One region of the Alteromonas sp. 07-89-2 genome, then DNA from elsewhere that is predicted to be linked to it. Evidence: predicted binding sites of a transcription regulator. Region 1 holds the regulator's gene; each other region holds the start of a gene.
The links. Region 1 encodes FliA, which starts transcription of late flagellar genes. Its sites were predicted from a motif close to CTAAAGNTNNNNNNNNNNNNGCCGATA; they were not measured.
Positions count from the first base shown of each region.

Region 2: a site for FliA is predicted at 2,328-2,354, ahead of F0261_RS06885 (DUF3530 family protein). Genes of this name have one in related genera too.
Region 3: a site for FliA is predicted at 2,453-2,479, ahead of pomA (flagellar motor protein PomA). Genes of this name have one in related genera too.
Region 4: a site for FliA is predicted at 1,936-1,962, ahead of flgM (flagellar biosynthesis anti-sigma factor FlgM). Genes of this name have one in related genera too.

Region 1 is NZ_VTYM01000021.1:31,934-35,811, forward strand. It holds gene F0261_RS13920 (protein phosphatase CheZ) at 1-690, opposite strand, end outside; gene cheY (chemotaxis response regulator CheY) at 725-1,108, opposite strand; gene F0261_RS13930 (RNA polymerase sigma factor FliA) at 1,145-1,876, opposite strand; gene F0261_RS13935 (MinD/ParA family protein) at 1,873-2,739, opposite strand; gene flhF (flagellar biosynthesis protein FlhF) at 2,745-3,878, opposite strand, start outside.
Region 2 is NZ_VTYM01000007.1:79,863-83,740, forward strand. It holds gene rapA (RNA polymerase-associated protein RapA) at 1-1,525, shown strand, start outside; gene rluA (bifunctional tRNA pseudouridine(32) synthase/23S rRNA pseudouridine(746) synthase RluA) at 1,575-2,291, shown strand; gene F0261_RS06885 (DUF3530 family protein) at 2,441-3,328, shown strand; gene F0261_RS06890 (hypothetical protein) at 3,471-3,794, shown strand; gene F0261_RS06895 (MFS transporter) at 3,838-3,878, shown strand, end outside.
Region 3 is NZ_VTYM01000004.1:240,877-244,754, reverse strand. It holds gene F0261_RS04985 (cyclopropane-fatty-acyl-phospholipid synthase family protein) at 1-625, shown strand, start outside; gene F0261_RS04980 (flagellar motor protein MotB) at 712-1,641, opposite strand; gene pomA (flagellar motor protein PomA) at 1,641-2,402, opposite strand; gene xseB (exodeoxyribonuclease VII small subunit) at 2,813-3,055, shown strand; gene F0261_RS04965 (farnesyl diphosphate synthase) at 3,085-3,878, shown strand, end outside.
Region 4 is NZ_VTYM01000036.1:16,142-20,019, reverse strand. It holds gene F0261_RS18205 (flagellar assembly protein T N-terminal domain-containing protein) at 1-192, opposite strand, end outside; gene F0261_RS18200 (LPP20 family lipoprotein) at 468-953, shown strand; gene flgN (flagellar export chaperone FlgN) at 1,099-1,530, opposite strand; gene flgM (flagellar biosynthesis anti-sigma factor FlgM) at 1,570-1,899, opposite strand; gene flgA (flagellar basal body P-ring formation chaperone FlgA) at 2,002-2,718, opposite strand; gene F0261_RS18180 (chemotaxis protein CheV) at 2,996-3,878, shown strand, end outside.

The sequences.
Region 1 (3,878 bases):
ATCGGCATCAATGATAGGGCCTTCTGCCTCTACACCATCAACCTTATCGGCCTTAACGCTAGATGGTTTAGTTTGTTCTGCACCGTCGCGTTCACCAAACATGGTAAGCATGTTAACTAAGCTGTCTTCCACTTCTTTAACCAAGTCGATAACGCGGCGAATAACCTGACCAGTTAAGTCTTGATAACCTTGAGCCATCAATACTTCTGTAAGTAACTGTGTAAGTTTAGCTGACTGTGCCGAACCTTCTTCCAACAATTCGTCTAAGTCTGCGCATAAAGCCTTGAATTCTCCCAACTCTATTTGGCGATTCATCAGCTTCTTCCACTCAGGCATAACCTTTTCGATGCGCGCCGACAGCATTTCAGCTATAGGCATGCTCGCTTCAACGGCATCCATAGTAGTATTAGCAGCTTTTTCAGTTTCTTCAATTACGTAGGTTAGGCGGGATTGTGCATCGGGAATATCATCGGTCGCGAGATTTTTAATGCGGTCGTCTATTTGGAAATTATTCAGCGCGTCATGGAGCTGACGCGTCAGTTTCCCTACTTCGGCAAACAACTCAACGTTTTCTTTCATTGAGGCCGCTTCTAATAGGGCATTGGCTGAAGCGTTGTCACCCTCTTCAAGGTAGGTGACAAGCTGTTTTGCTTCTTCCAACGAAATTGGAACGTTTACATTCGTTGACATCCAGTAAACCTCATTTCTCTGGTGAGCGTCTGGATCAACCTAAACGTTCGAATATTTTATCTAATTTTTCTTTAAGTGTTGCTGCAGTGAACGGCTTAACAACGTAGCCATTAACACCTGCTTGCGCGGCGGCAACAATTTGCTCTTTCTTCGCTTCAGCAGTAACCATAAGTACTGGTAGGTGCTTGAGCTTGTCATCGGCTCTAATCGCGCGAAGCAAGTCAATACCCTGCATTCCAGGCATGTTCCAATCGGTAACTACGAAATCGAAATCACCTTGCTGCAACATAGGCAATGCAGTACTTCCGTCATCCGCTTCCTGGATGTTGGAAAAACCCAAATCTTTAAGTAGGTTTTTGATGATACGTCTCATGGTAGAAAAATCATCGACCACGAGAATTTTCATGCTTTTGTCCAAAATAGCCTCCAGTGAGGGGTTAATTGTTATTAATTTCTATTCTTCGTCAGCTTGCCACGACTTCATTCGTGATTTGAGTTTTAACATGGCCTGACTGTGAATTTGACTGACTCTCGATTCACTTACATCAAGAACCTCCCCAATTTCTCTTAGGTTCAGCTCTTCATCATAATACAGCGAAAGTACAATCGCTTCTCTTTCAGGTAATGTCGTAATTGCATGGGCAAGCGCTTTTTGGAAAGCGCCTTGCATCAAATCTTCCAGTGGTGCGTCGCTACCTCGATTTTGCTCTGTCGAAATAACATCTTCTGACACACCTAAATCTTCAATACCTACCAGCTTTCCGGCATTTACTTCATTAAGCATTTGGTGATAGTCCTGCAAGCTTACATTAAGCTTATCAGCAATATCAGAATCTCTAGCATCGCGGCCTGTTTCGCTTTCTACTTGCGAAATTGCTTCAGTGATCGCTCGGCCATTTCGGTGGACTGAACGCGGTGTCCAATCCCCTTTGCGAATTTCATCTAGCATAGCACCGCGAATGCGAATACCGGCAAACGTTTCAAAGCTGGCTCCTTTTGAACCATCAAAGTTTCGCGCGGCTTCTAATAATCCAATCATGCCTGATTGAATTAAATCGTCTACAAGAACACTAGCCGGCAATCGCGCTATCAAGTGATGCGCTATACGCTTAACCAATGGCGCATGTCTTTCGACTAACTGCGCTTTATCGGTTTGTTGTTGATAAGCGGCTGCCTTGCTGTTCAACGCTGACTTCCTACGGCTTTTTCTGCAACTAATTGTTCAATGAAAAACTCTAAATGGCCACCTGGCTGCGCTGGAATAGGCCATGTTAAGGCTTTACTTGCCAACTGTGTTATTGCAACGGCTGCCGGTGAACCTGGGTAAGCATCGACAATGGCAGTTTGTTTACGTACTGCTTTACGAATGTTCTCGTCAAACGGTACTGTCGCCACTAATTCTAGTGCAACATCTAAAAAACGCCCTGTCACTTTGCTTAATTTACTAAATAGCTCTTGGCCTTCTCGCACGTCGCGCACCATATTAGCCACAACTTTGAAGCGGAAAACACCGTGCTCTCTATTCAGAATTTTTATCAATGCATACGCATCTGTCAATGAAGTAGGCTCGTCACACACAACGACCATGATGTCTTGTGAGGCTTTTGAAAAGCTCAACACCATGTCTGAAATACCTGCCGCTGTATCAACGATAAGCACGTCAATTTGCGAGCGCAGCTCACTAAAGGCTCGAATTAGGCCAGCGTGTTGCGTTGGCGACAATTCTGCCATCGACTGCGTGCCTGATGTGGCAGGGGCAATCTTTATTCCGTGCGGACCGGTAACTAATACTTCATCAAGTGTACATTCGCCGGAAAGCACGTGGGATAAGTTTTTCTCAACACGCAAACCTAACATAACGTCTACGTTAGCAAGACCGAGGTCCGCATCGAGAACCATTACACGTTTACCTTGCTTCGCCATGGCGATAGCGGTGTTCAATGTAATGTTTGTTTTACCTACGCCACCTTTGCCACCGGTGACGGCGATTACTTTGATTAACCGTGATTGCTTCATTTTTCTTAAGCTACTCGCTTGGTCGTCAATCATACTGCTTATGCTGTTTTAATTGCGTTGTTACCACTAGTATGATTCAAACCGTACTTTTTATAAAGCTTTGCAGCAGCGGAAACCAAAGATTTCGCTTCTGCAATCTTAATGTCTTCAGGTACTTTTTGACCATCGGTGACATAACTAACCGGTAATTGGTATTCAACCGCTGCACTAAGCACCTCTCCTAAAGAGTAGCACTCATCTAACTTTGTGAAAATACAGCCACTTAGTTCAATATCATCATACGCTTGAATGATTCTCTGCAAAGCAGGATATTGCGTATTTGCTTGCGCTACCAAATATTTTTTAACATTTGGCATTTGTCCGTTATCAAACTGCTTAATTTGTTTAATTAATCGACTATCTCTTTGACTAAATCCAGCCGTATCAATCAATACTAGTCGCTTATGACGAAGTTGGAATAATAAATCCGCAAGTTCTTCACTAGTCTGCGCTTTTCTCACCGTGCAGCCAATAATCTTTCCGTATGTCGCTAGCTGCTCATAGGCGGCAATTCTATACGTATCGATGGTAATCATCGCAACCGACTCTGCACCGTATTTCTGCGCATAGCGGGCAGCAAGTTTCGCAACGGTAGTCGTTTTACCGGTACCTGTTGGTCCTACTAATGCAACAGCACCTTGTGCGCTAAGTATATCGTTTCCTGTCACATTTATGCGATTAGCCAATAGGTTAAGAAGATATACCCATGCATCTCGTTCGTTGTAATGTGACGGCGTATAGCTAATAAGCTGTTTCGCTAACGCGTTGCTTAACCCCATATCGGTTAAACGGGTGATTAGATATTGATGAACAGGTTTTTGACGTTTGTTCTTAGCTTCCATCAAGTCGGCCACTTGATATTGTAATACATCGCGAAGAGACGCTAGCTCTTCCTTGATTTGCGCAAGCTCCGCTGACTGCGTCACAGAGGTATCATCCATACTTGACGCTTGATGCTCTGGGAAAGCGTTCTGACGAACTGGTTCATGAGAAGACTGCTGGGCTTCTACGTCGTCAATAAAGGCTTCTGAAAAGTCTAAGTGCGAAGCAATTTCATTGGCGTGCTTAGCATTCGCTGTCATTGGTTGGTTTGGTTGCGCGGGACTCGCTACGCCATTGTTTCCACCGTGCTG
Region 2 (3,878 bases), on a different contig from region 1:
GGCTTTGCCTGAGGTTTATTCAGATGCCGTGAGCGGCGGCGACTTAACCTATTCACTGTATCCTGAACGTATGGCAAGCGTGGTTAACAGCTGGACCAAGCAAGACCCGCGCGTTGAATGGCTGCTTGATTTCATGCAAAGCGTTAAGCCAGAAAAGATTCTGCTTATTTGCGCAAGCGCCCGTACAGCGCAAGAGTTAGGTGAGGTTATTCGCACGCAAACCGGTATTCGCCACAGTGTATTCCACGAAGGCATGAGCATTGTGGAGCGCGACAAAGCGGCCCATTACTTTGCCGATGAGGAAGACGGCGCACAAATTCTATTATGTAGTGAAATAGGAAGTGAAGGACGTAACTTCCAGTTTGCACACCACTTGGTGCTGTTCGATTTACCTATTACGCCTGACCTGCTGGAACAGCGTATTGGTCGTCTTGACCGTATTGGACAAACCCAAACCGTACAAATTCACGTGCCATATTTGGCGAAAACCGCGCAGCACGTATTACTAGATTGGTATCACGAAGGGCTTAATGCCTTCGAGAAAACCTGCCCTACGGGCTCTGGCGTGTTCGACGATGTTAAGCCTTTGCTTATTGGTGCGTGCTTACACCCTGACGATATGAGCGCGCGTGACGAGCTAGTGAACATGAGTGTTACGCTTAATAGCCAGCTCGTAGCGCAGCTTGAAGCCGGTCGCGATCGTCTTCTTGAGCTTAATGCCTCGGGTGAAGGCCGCGTAGAACAACTGCTTGAAGACATTATTACCCTTGATAGCGAACAAGATTTGTCGCGCTTTATGGGTCGCGTTTTCGATGCTATCGGTGTTCAGCAGGATGAAAAAGGCAATGACTGCTTTATTCTTATGCCAACCGAGTCGATGGTGAGCCAGCTTCCAGGTCTTGACCCAGAAGGCATGACAGTCACTTACAAGCGCCGTGTTGCCACCACGCTAGAAAACGTGCAGTTTTTAAGCTGGGATCATCCACTTGTGCATACCGCCATGGACGTAGTACTCACCGACGTACACGGAAAGAGCAGCATGGGCTTCATTGCCGAGCCGTCTTTGCCAAAAGGCGCTTATTGGGTTGAGGCGTTGTTTGTGCTGCAAGCGCAAGCGCCTAAAGCGCTTCAGTTGGGTCGCTTCTTACCTCAAACGCCCGTGCGAGTGTGTTTAGATGCGCAAGGAAACCCGTCTGAATTGAGCTTCGACGTTAAGCGTAAAATTGGACGTAAGATCTCGGCTCAGCTTCTAAAAGCCTTGCAACAGCCGCTTGAGCTTGCCATTGAAAAGGCGCGTAAGCTTGCCCATCAGCAAGCTAACCAAAAGCAACACGACGCACTTAACAGCATGCACAGCACGCTTAACGAAGAAATACAGCGCTTGCGCGATCTTCAAAAGCGTAACCCAGCAGTACGTGACAGCGAAATTGAGTTTATTGAAACGCAAATGAACGCCCTTGATAAAGTTATTCAGGATGCAGATGTTCAGCTGGACGCCATTCGTATTGTGGTAAATAACCCGTAACCTCGAAAGGTTAAACATTCAAAAGCGACTGTGAAGTAACGAGTACATAATGGCGAACCCAAGTTTTGTTTATAACCCACCGATGACACCTTATCTTGATATTTTGTATCAAGATGAGGACATGGTGGTTGCGCATAAACCTAGCGGGCTATTGAGCGTTCCGGGCAAAGCATTGGAGCACCGCGACTCGCTAATTAGCCGGGTTAACCGAGTGTATCCCACCGCCACAGTAGTGCATCGCTTAGACATGGCGACCTCGGGTATTTTGGTGCTGGCGCTTAATAAAGACAGCCACCGCCATATCTCGAAACAATTTGAGTTACGTCAAACTAAAAAGCGCTACTTCGCCCGGGTTCATGGACATGTAGAACAAGACAGCGGAGAGGTTAACCTTCCCCTTATTTGCGACTGGCCAAACAGGCCAAAGCAAATGGTAGACTTCGAGCGCGGTAAAAAAGCCGTAACGCACTTTGACGTCATTGAGCGCACACTGGATGAAAAAGAGCGACCCTATTCTCTCGTTGCCCTTTATCCCATTACCGGTCGCTCTCACCAACTGCGAGTACATATGCTTGCTTTGGGTCACCCTATTTTGGGAGATAGACTCTATGCGCATGAAGAAGCGTTATCCATGGCGCCTCGTTTACAGCTTCATGCTGAAAGCTTGAGTCTTTCGCACCCGACACTTGGGCATTGGCTGCACTTTAATGTCGCCATCCCTTTTAGTCCGTTTTGCCCAAAGCCGCTCTCAGAAAGTTGTGAGTAGCGTTTTAACGCTATTCAACTTTATCAATAGACTCCATTTTAGTTTTAACGCACCCTGCCGATAACCTTCGTATACGCTTGATGTACGAATTAATTTGATGCTGTCCAGGCTGAATAGATCCAGATTAAGGTAAAGGCAAACCACATTTTATGAAAAGGCACGCTCTCCTTTTAACATTTGCTGTTATTGTTTCGCTATTGCCTATGACAGCTCACTGTGACTTTTTCACAGATGTTAGTCACGCCTATCTGCCTGGAGAAGTGAAACCTTTGATGATTGGAGAAGTTGAATCCCCAATTATTGAAATTGAAGCGCAAACACCATTACCTTTGGGTGTGGCTATCATACTCACCGAGCCTTTTCCCTCTAGCCTTACGCTCGCGCAGGGAAATAGCCTTGCCAACATGCTTGCTGAAAAAGGCTGGAATGTGGTGATAAGTCCGTTTAATTTGCCGGTCAATGTCACTTCCCAGCAGAACCTACCTGCTGAATCTACAAACACCGACATATCAGACGCTGAAACTACGTCTATGTCAGCCCAAAATATCCACCCCAGAAGTAATCAACTTACGCAGTATCTCAATTTTGAATCAGCAACTTCAGCGCTGAGTTTACAACTCAATGCATTGAATAATTATTTACAAGACAATTCAGGCTACCGTATGGTCATTGCACAAGGCATGCTGGCCACAACTTACTTGTCCGTCGTAGAGCAACAGCCTCAACTTCATCCAGACACTTTCGTAGCCATTTCACCTTTTTGGCCAGAAGAATCAACGAACACATTAGTTATAGATAATATAGCGCAGTCCAGCTTTCCAATATTGGATCTGTCACTAAGTGGATTTAACGACTGGGCGAACAGTACCACGCAAAAGCGAAAGATTAGCGCAAAAAACGCACTAAAGATGCACTATCGACAAATAATTATTCCCAGCAATTTATTAGCCTTTAGTATAAAGGAGTTTCAGAAATCCCCTCATATTCAGATAGTTGCAAATAGCACTATTGGTTGGACTCGCCACCTAGGCTGGTAATTCGATAATTAACCGATTACGCTAAATTAGTATCCAAAACAATTACCTAAATTTAATGGTGTAAATAGCAAGCCTCTGTCCTAAGCAGTAAGATTGTTATGAACTATAATACTTTTAGCAAACATAAACGGTTGAGTTACTTGTGAGTGTTCAAGATTTCGTAGATAACAAAGCAAAGCAGCTGTGTTTCTATTTGAGAGCATTTTGGCAAGGAGAGCTTCCTATCGAGGAGATCGAGCTATTCTTTTGGGATAGTATGGAAGAATGGGGGCAAATTGATTACACCTTAACGCAGCCCTACACACAAAAAGAACGAGTTTTTTGGCATTTACTTCACCAAGTGCATTATTGGAATGAAGACAAGCTAATTAACGACCAGTTTCTTGTAGATGAACTAAATAACTGCGTGAATTTCCTTGAAGGTTTGGGTCATTGCCCACTCGACTGCGTAGGCATTCGTCCATAGTAAAACTTTCACTTCAACGCGTTATTGCTTCTCACTGTGGTTCATGGCTCAATATGCTTTTGTATTCTTGCCTAAGGCCGCAGT
Region 3 (3,878 bases), on a different contig from region 1:
TAAGCATTATGGTTGCCGCGTAACGACCACTACCATTTCAGAAGAGCAGCATGCATGGGCAAAAGAATGGATTGCCCGAGAAGGACTTGAAAGCAAAATCACTTTGCTGAAAAAGGATTATCGCCTACTTGAAGGCAAGTACGATAAGCTCGTGTCTATCGAGATGATTGAAGCTGTAGGCAAACAATTTTTAGGAAATTTCTTTGAGAAATGCTCGTCACTTTTAAAAGACGACGGCTTAATGCTGCTTCAGTCAATAACCATTGATGACAGACGTTACGACAGCTATTCAAATAGTGTCGACTTTATTCAGAAATATATCTTTCCGGGTGGATTTTTACCTTCTCAGCACCAGCTTAACGCTCACCTGAAAAAGTATACTAATATGATGATTCGTGACTTACACGACATCGGGATTGACTATGCGAAAACATTGAACCATTGGTATGAAGCATTTATTTCTGCAAAAGATGAGCTTTTAAACGACGGTTATGACGAGCGTTTTATGCGAATGTGGACCTACTACCTGAAATATTGTGAAGGTGGTTTTTTAGAAAGAACAATCAGTACCGTTCAGCTTGTGATTTCAAAGCCTCATTACAGACTTGATTTGGTTCGTGTTTAACAACGCTAATTATCGATAGTAGTGACAAAAAAGCGGCGCCCTTTTGGCGCCGCTTTCTTGTTTGAAGCTGACACTTGGTCGAAGCACTACTCATCTACAACTGATATAGGCTTCGACAGCATTGGCTTACCCTGATTGATATTAATTTCAACGCGGCGATTTTGCGCTCGGTCTGAAGGTGTAGTGGCATTTTCTACAATTGGATCGGTATCTGCCTTACCCACTACCGACATACGACTTTCGTCAAACCCTGGCGCGGTACGCATGGCTTCAGCGACCGCGACAGCGCGCTGCGCTGACAAGTCCCAATTAGAACGATAAAGTTCATTAGCAATATGCTGACCGTCACTGTGCCCTGAAATTTCGATTTCTCCAGGCACATCCGCCAACAGCGTACCGATTTTTCTCAACACCGGTTGGAATTGGGGCTGCAAAAAGGCCGAGCCCGCCGAGAAGGAACCGTTTTCACGGATTCGAATGGTTAACTGCTGACCCAACGATTCCATTTCCACCGAACCATCTAGAATTTGTTTTTCTAATTGCTGCGCTACTTTTTTCATCAGTTCAGCCATTTGCGACTGATCGGTGCTTTGCTCAGCCGATGAAGACGACTCAGTAGCCGTTTGTTGAGATTGTCCGCCACGCTGCTCGCCGCGCTGCTTCTGCCTTCCTCCGGCAGAGTCTTCGTTACCAGCCTGAAATTCCAGCATTTGCTGGGTCATTTCGTTAGTTTGCTGCTGAATGGATTCAATGGGCGTAGGGTCAGGTTTACCCGGACGAAATTCCATAGCAATAACACTGGTGCCCTTTGGAATATCTTTTACTTCAATTTTATTTTGCACACCAAAAGCAAACTTCATAGAGCCTGCAATTTGTTTAAACTTCAGTACGTCCATTTCCGAAAACGAAAGTAGCAGTACAAAGAAGCACATAAGCAACGACATCAGGTCTGCGAAGGTTCCCATCCAGGCTGGAAGCCCCTCGGGGGGACATTTTGGGCATTCTTCTTCGGCCATTACTCTTCCTCTGCGCTTCCGCGTTTACTCGCCGCAAGGTAGTTCTTTAATACCCCTTCGATAACACGTGGGTTCTGGCCGTCGGCTATACCCACAATACCGTCAAGAACAAGACTCTGGTTTAACTTCTCTTCTCCAGCTCTTACCGCCAGTTTAAAGGCAATTGGCAAACACACGACGTTGGCAAAAAAGGCACCATAAAGCGTGGTTAATAGCGCTACCGCCATGGCAGGGCCGATGGCTTTAGGGTCATCCATGTTTGAAAGCATGGCAACCAGACCGATCAAAGTACCAATCATACCCATCGCTGGTGCTACGTCACCCATTCCTTTAAATATAGAAGCGCCGAACTCATGCCTTTCCGTTGTCATAGAAATATCTTTAGCTAACGTTTCTCTCACCACTTCAATGTCGTGGCCGTCAACCAGCATGTCCACACCTTTTTGCATGAACTCATTTGAAATTTCCGCTTCTTCTAGTGCCAGAAACCCGCCTTTTCGCGCAGCGTCTGCCATTTCAACAATCTTCTCGATAAGCTCTTCAGGCGTTTCAATTTTGAACATGAATGCTTTGCCAGCAACTTTACCCGCACTGAAGAATTGGCCCAACGTAAACTGAGATAGGACAACAAATAGTGTTCCCCCGAATACAATAAGTATTGATTGCACGTCGATGAACATGCCCAAGCTGCCGCCCAGAATCATAGCCATAACTATGAAACCAATGGCGCCCAACATACCTATGACGGTTGCTAAATCCACTCACTCTTCCCCATTTATGCGCAGTCAGTGCTGTTAGTGTACAAATACCCTATCGGCAAAAGATAGAAATACTAAAACGACATTATTGAAAAATATCACATTTATTTGTTTATTATGAAGTAGGTTCTATGCAAAAGCGCAGCTTTGTCTTTTTTCTAAACTAAAATACCTAGCGCTTTTTCAGCTCCTTACTTTTTCCTTCACAGTAAATAACACGGTTACTTCTGAAAGGTTACTGAGCCTTGCATCGAATATAGCACAATTTGCTTGTATGTTGCCTTTTGAACTGGATGAAAAAAAAGCTATGTTACTGTGATATAGGCGATATACGGACAAACCATTTGACCCTTGTGCAACCCTCGGTTAATGTGCGCGGTATACGTATTTTGGCCACTATATTGAGTGTTTTTATGACGACAGAAAAAGCATCAGCGTCTTTTGAAGAAACTTTATCAGAACTAGAAGCTATCGTTAACGAAATGGAAAGCGGTGATCTGCCTCTTAATAAAGCACTAGAAAAATTTGAGCGCGGTATAGCACTTTCCCGCCAGGGCCAACAATCTCTTGAAAACGCCGAGCAAAAAGTAAAGATACTGCTCAGTGAACAAGGCGAAGAAACGCTCCACCCTCTTCCTGAAAGTGAACAGCCATAAATCGTTCATTTTTAACTAACAGGCAATCTATGAATTTTTCTGCTTTGCATCAGCAAGTTAAACAGCAAACTGATGCATCTCTTCTTACATTAATTGACGAATTACCCGATTACGCGCCGCGCTTGAAAGACGCAATGCGTCACGCCTTACTTGCTGGCGGTAAACGGATGCGGCCACTACTTGTTCAAGTAGTAGGTAACACCCTAGACGTGCCCAAAAAAGACCAAATGGCTATTAGTATGGCCATTGAATGTGTGCATGCCTACTCGTTAGTCCACGACGATTTACCAGCCATGGACGACGACGACTTGCGCCGCGGTATGCCAACCTGCCATATCGCCTTTGATGAGGCTACCGCTATTTTAGCTGGCGATGCACTGCAGGCACTTGCATTTACAGTGTTAGCTGATGCGCCATTAAGCACGTATGCTGAAACAAAGCGTAGCCAGTTACTGTCTGTACTTGCGAAAAGTGCGGGTTACATAGGTATGTGCGGTGGGCAAGCTATCGATTTAGCCAGCACCGGCAAAACCATCTCGCTAGAAGAACTAAAACAGCTGCATAGATTGAAAACCGGTGCATTGTTAAAAGCCTGCGTAGAAATGGTCGCCATTGTTAGTGAAGGCTTACTGCCTCAAACTAAAATTGACTTAATGGCTTATGCCGCGGATATTGGGCTAGCTTTCCAAGTTCAAGACGATATTTTAGATGTGGAAGGCAGTAGCGAAAAATTAGGTAAACCCGCGGGGTCAGACGAAGCGTTAGGGAAAAATACCTTTCCAGCCAAACTTGGTATTACAGGCGCTAAACAAGAATTAGAAAT
Region 4 (3,878 bases), on a different contig from region 1:
CATGGCTTGCTTAAGTGCCTCTTGGGTAGCCGCATGTCTGGCAGTTTCCTTATCACCATTTCGCACCACAGCCTGTCCTGTAGCCTCGTACCACACGGCATTTGCTTGCCCAACGAAAAATGCAAACAGGCAAATTACCGCCACGACAGCATTTAAAATAGTTACCAGCGTTGTTTTGCTAATATGTCGCACCGCACACCTCTGGAGGTTTTTGTCTAACTGCGCTATGCAAAGCGCCCAGTTTATAAAGCGAAGTATGCGAAAAGAGTGCCAGTTGATGTGGTTTCGTCGCCATTAAATCAATCGGGCGCATATCTTGCAAAAGGTTTGTAAAAAGCGTCAGTTTAAATACGTCAAAATCTGCTACCGCGAGTATGGCGGTATCTCGTAGTTACAAGGCTGCCACCGACGAGAGCAGCGTAACTACACATTTGATTTTATTAATAATGCAATTTGGAAATGAAACTATGTGCTTGAAAAAAATACATAAATCAAAATCGCTGCTGCTGTCTTGCTTTCTTGGTTTAGCAATAAGCACTGGTGGATGCGGCATTATTGATAAACACGTTGAGTGGGAAACAATAGAACCAGAAAGCTATCCCGTGCTCAAGGCGGTAGGCTATGCGCCAATTTCTTCTCAGCATGGCGAAAGCGACAGCATGAAGCTTATAATGGCGATGAAAGCGTCAAAATTAGATGCATACCGAGAGCTAACTGAACAAGTTTATGGTCAAAAAATTGAAGGCAATCAGTCTCTGTCTCACTTGGTTATAGATAGCGAAACATTGCGAGCATCTGTAGAGGGGGTCATTAGAGGCGCTGAAGTCGTAAAAGCCTATCCGGTAGGTGAAGATACATACGTCACCGAACTCGCTTTAGATATGCAGCAGGTTTACGATATATATCTGTCGACCGCAAAACCGCGCCGAGTAAAGGATGTTAAGTATTATTAAAAGTTAGCGAAAGGGGAGTTTGCGCAAGTGGCTGTATCGTGAAGTCTTAGAACATGCGCAAATTCACAGAGATATAATTTACTTTTACCGGTTAAGGCTTAATGGTTAAAGCTCGCTGAGTGGGGTTTACTAAAATCGCAAAAAATTAGGCGCTCACTCCCGACCCTAAAGTCCCGCCTTTCGGCTTTCCTTTTTTATCATAGGTGAGCGATTCTTTGGCACGAACTTCCATCATCAAATTACGTAAGTGTGTGAGGCGTAGCTGTCCTTGCTCTACGGCTTTTTGATTGACCTGCGTGCGGTATTTGCAATCGTCCAGAAGTTTCTTTGCATTAGTCATTAATGCTTCATCTTCTTCTGACATTGAGCCTTGATCGCTAATTGTGCGCTCAATGCTTCCATCGAGAGCCTGAATAGACGTTAACAGTGCTGTCTTTTCGTCTAATAAGTTCATTAAAGATTCTGCGTCTCGCGAACTGATAAGTTGCAATTCTTTTTCAAGCAATACGGCAAGTGAAGACAGTTGCTCCACTTGCTTTATTAGTGCTTGTGTCAATTGGCTTGCTTGTTCAGTCACGTTAGCTCTCTTCTTATTAGTTACGAGTTTTGTCGCTCACTATTTAGCGCCAAAAATCTCACCTTCTAGTTTTGCAATCTTGTTGGCAAGCACTTCAGGATTAACTTTATACTCGCCACTTTGAATCGCTCGCTTAAGGCGATCGACTTTATCTTGGTTCACAGGCGCTTCCGAACCTTTCTTCTGAACCTGGTTGAGCTGCTGAGCAGATTGCGTCAACGATACAGAATCCTGACGCGGAACTGATGCGGTTTGCGCAGCCTGTGTTGATGCCTGCTGTGGAGATTGCTGCGTTTGGTTTTGCTGCGCAACCTTTCCATTATCAACGGGTGTTTTCGGTAACCCATTGTTTATATTGTTAATTGCCATAATTAGTCCTCACTACTTTTTCGCCTCTGTAAAGTGTATCGGCCTTTTGGCTAATTTCTTTAGCTAAATTGTGAACAAAAAAGTAGATATTCGCTGCCTCGTTTATAAGTGTATCACGACTTCTTCAGGGCTTGCGACTCTTGCTATCACCGCCTTTTGGCTACTGGCATTAATTACCTTAATATTGTCACCAACAACACCGTCTTGCTGAGCGATTCCGGCTGTTTTCACTTCCATACCTGCTACCTCAGCAGTTATGGTAATTCTGTCGCCTTTGCACACAAAGCATAGCATATTTGACTGTATAGCTTGTCCGTCAGTCACTCGGCGTTTTATTCTAGCCCCAATAAGTGCTTCTAGCTCAGTAAATGCGGTATGGCGTAATCGTCTTACATCAACTTTTGCCAGAGAGAGATTCGATGATGTCAGTACGGTTCCTGGACTTATTGCGCCTTGAGTGACAACAATTTCTTTGGTACGCGTTACTTGCCCGCTGGTAAAAAGGTACCATTCATTATTTCTACAGCTCACTCTAACTGATATATACGATTGGCTCAGCGCTTCTTGCGACGCATTGTATTCGAACCCAGTTGGGCAGTCAGGAATATTTATCCTATCGTCTATCTTCACAATAGACACATCAATGCTAGTATCCTGCGTATTATCAGCAAGTTGAGTTATTAGGTATTGTTTTGCGCCTTCTTCAACCTGTTTGTGATTGGTTTGTGTCGCCAAGCAGTTCATAGAAAGCACACTGAAAACGGTCAATGACAGTAATCGTGTGAATGTAAGGCGCGTTTTGGCGTTCATATTTTTCATCATGACTTTTCGTGTTCAGTTTACAAGTTATTGACTATGCTTAATACGGCCGGTTTGCTTAGTGCAAATAAATAACAGCCAAAGTAAATCCATAAGGTTTACAAGCACGAGCGTCAACGCAGGATCATTGACTAAGTTAAGGTATAAACCCTACTAAAGACTGAAAGATGCTATTTAGTGTCATTTTTCTGTCGTTTGACCTGCAAAAATTTAGTGATATTGTCTATCTTTATCATAAGAGGCAATGATCATGCCCAGTATTACTTAGAGGTGACCTATGTCGGGGATTTTAGATTCAGTAAACCAGCGCACGCAGCTTGTTGGGCAGAATCGCTTAGAGTTGCTGCTGTTTAGACTGAACGGCCGCCAACGCTTTGGAATTAACGTTTTTAAAGTGCGGGAAGTGCTTCAGTGTCCTCCGCTAACAGCAATGCCGAAATTAAACCCGTTGGTTCGTGGTGTGGCGCACATCCGTGGTCAAACCATATCGGTCATTGATTTAAGTATGGCAACACGCGGCCGTAAAATTGAAGATCTCTCTAATGCCTTTATTGTCATTGCGGAATATAACCGTTCAGTTCAGGGCTTTTTGGTGGGTGCCGTAGAGCGTATTATCAACACCAATTGGGATGCGATCATGCCGCCACCTCAAGGCACCGGCAGAGCAAGCTATTTAACGGCGGTGACTGAAGTTGAAAATGAACTTATTGAAATTCTAGACGTTGAGAAAATTTTAAACGAAATTTCTCCGTTGAATGCCGAAGTAAGTTCAGAGGTGGCAGAAGGTCTGACAACCGAAGGCCAAGAAAACAAAATTATCTTTATTGCAGATGACTCTGCGGTAGCGCGAAACCAAGTTAAAAAGGCGCTTACTTCACTGGGTCTTGAGATTGAGCTCGCTAAAAACGGTCTTGAAGCATTAAACAGGCTTAAAGAAATTGCGGAAGAGTACGGCGATGTAACGAACCGTGTAGGCGTGCTGGTCTCAGATATCGAGATGCCTGAAATGGACGGCTATACACTAACCGCCGAAATTAAAAATACGCCTGAACTTCAAAAGCTTCATGTTGTATTGCATACGTCGCTCAGTGGTGTCTTCAACCAAGCTATGGTGCAAAAAGTAGGGGCTGATGACTTTATCGCGAAATTCCACCCCGATG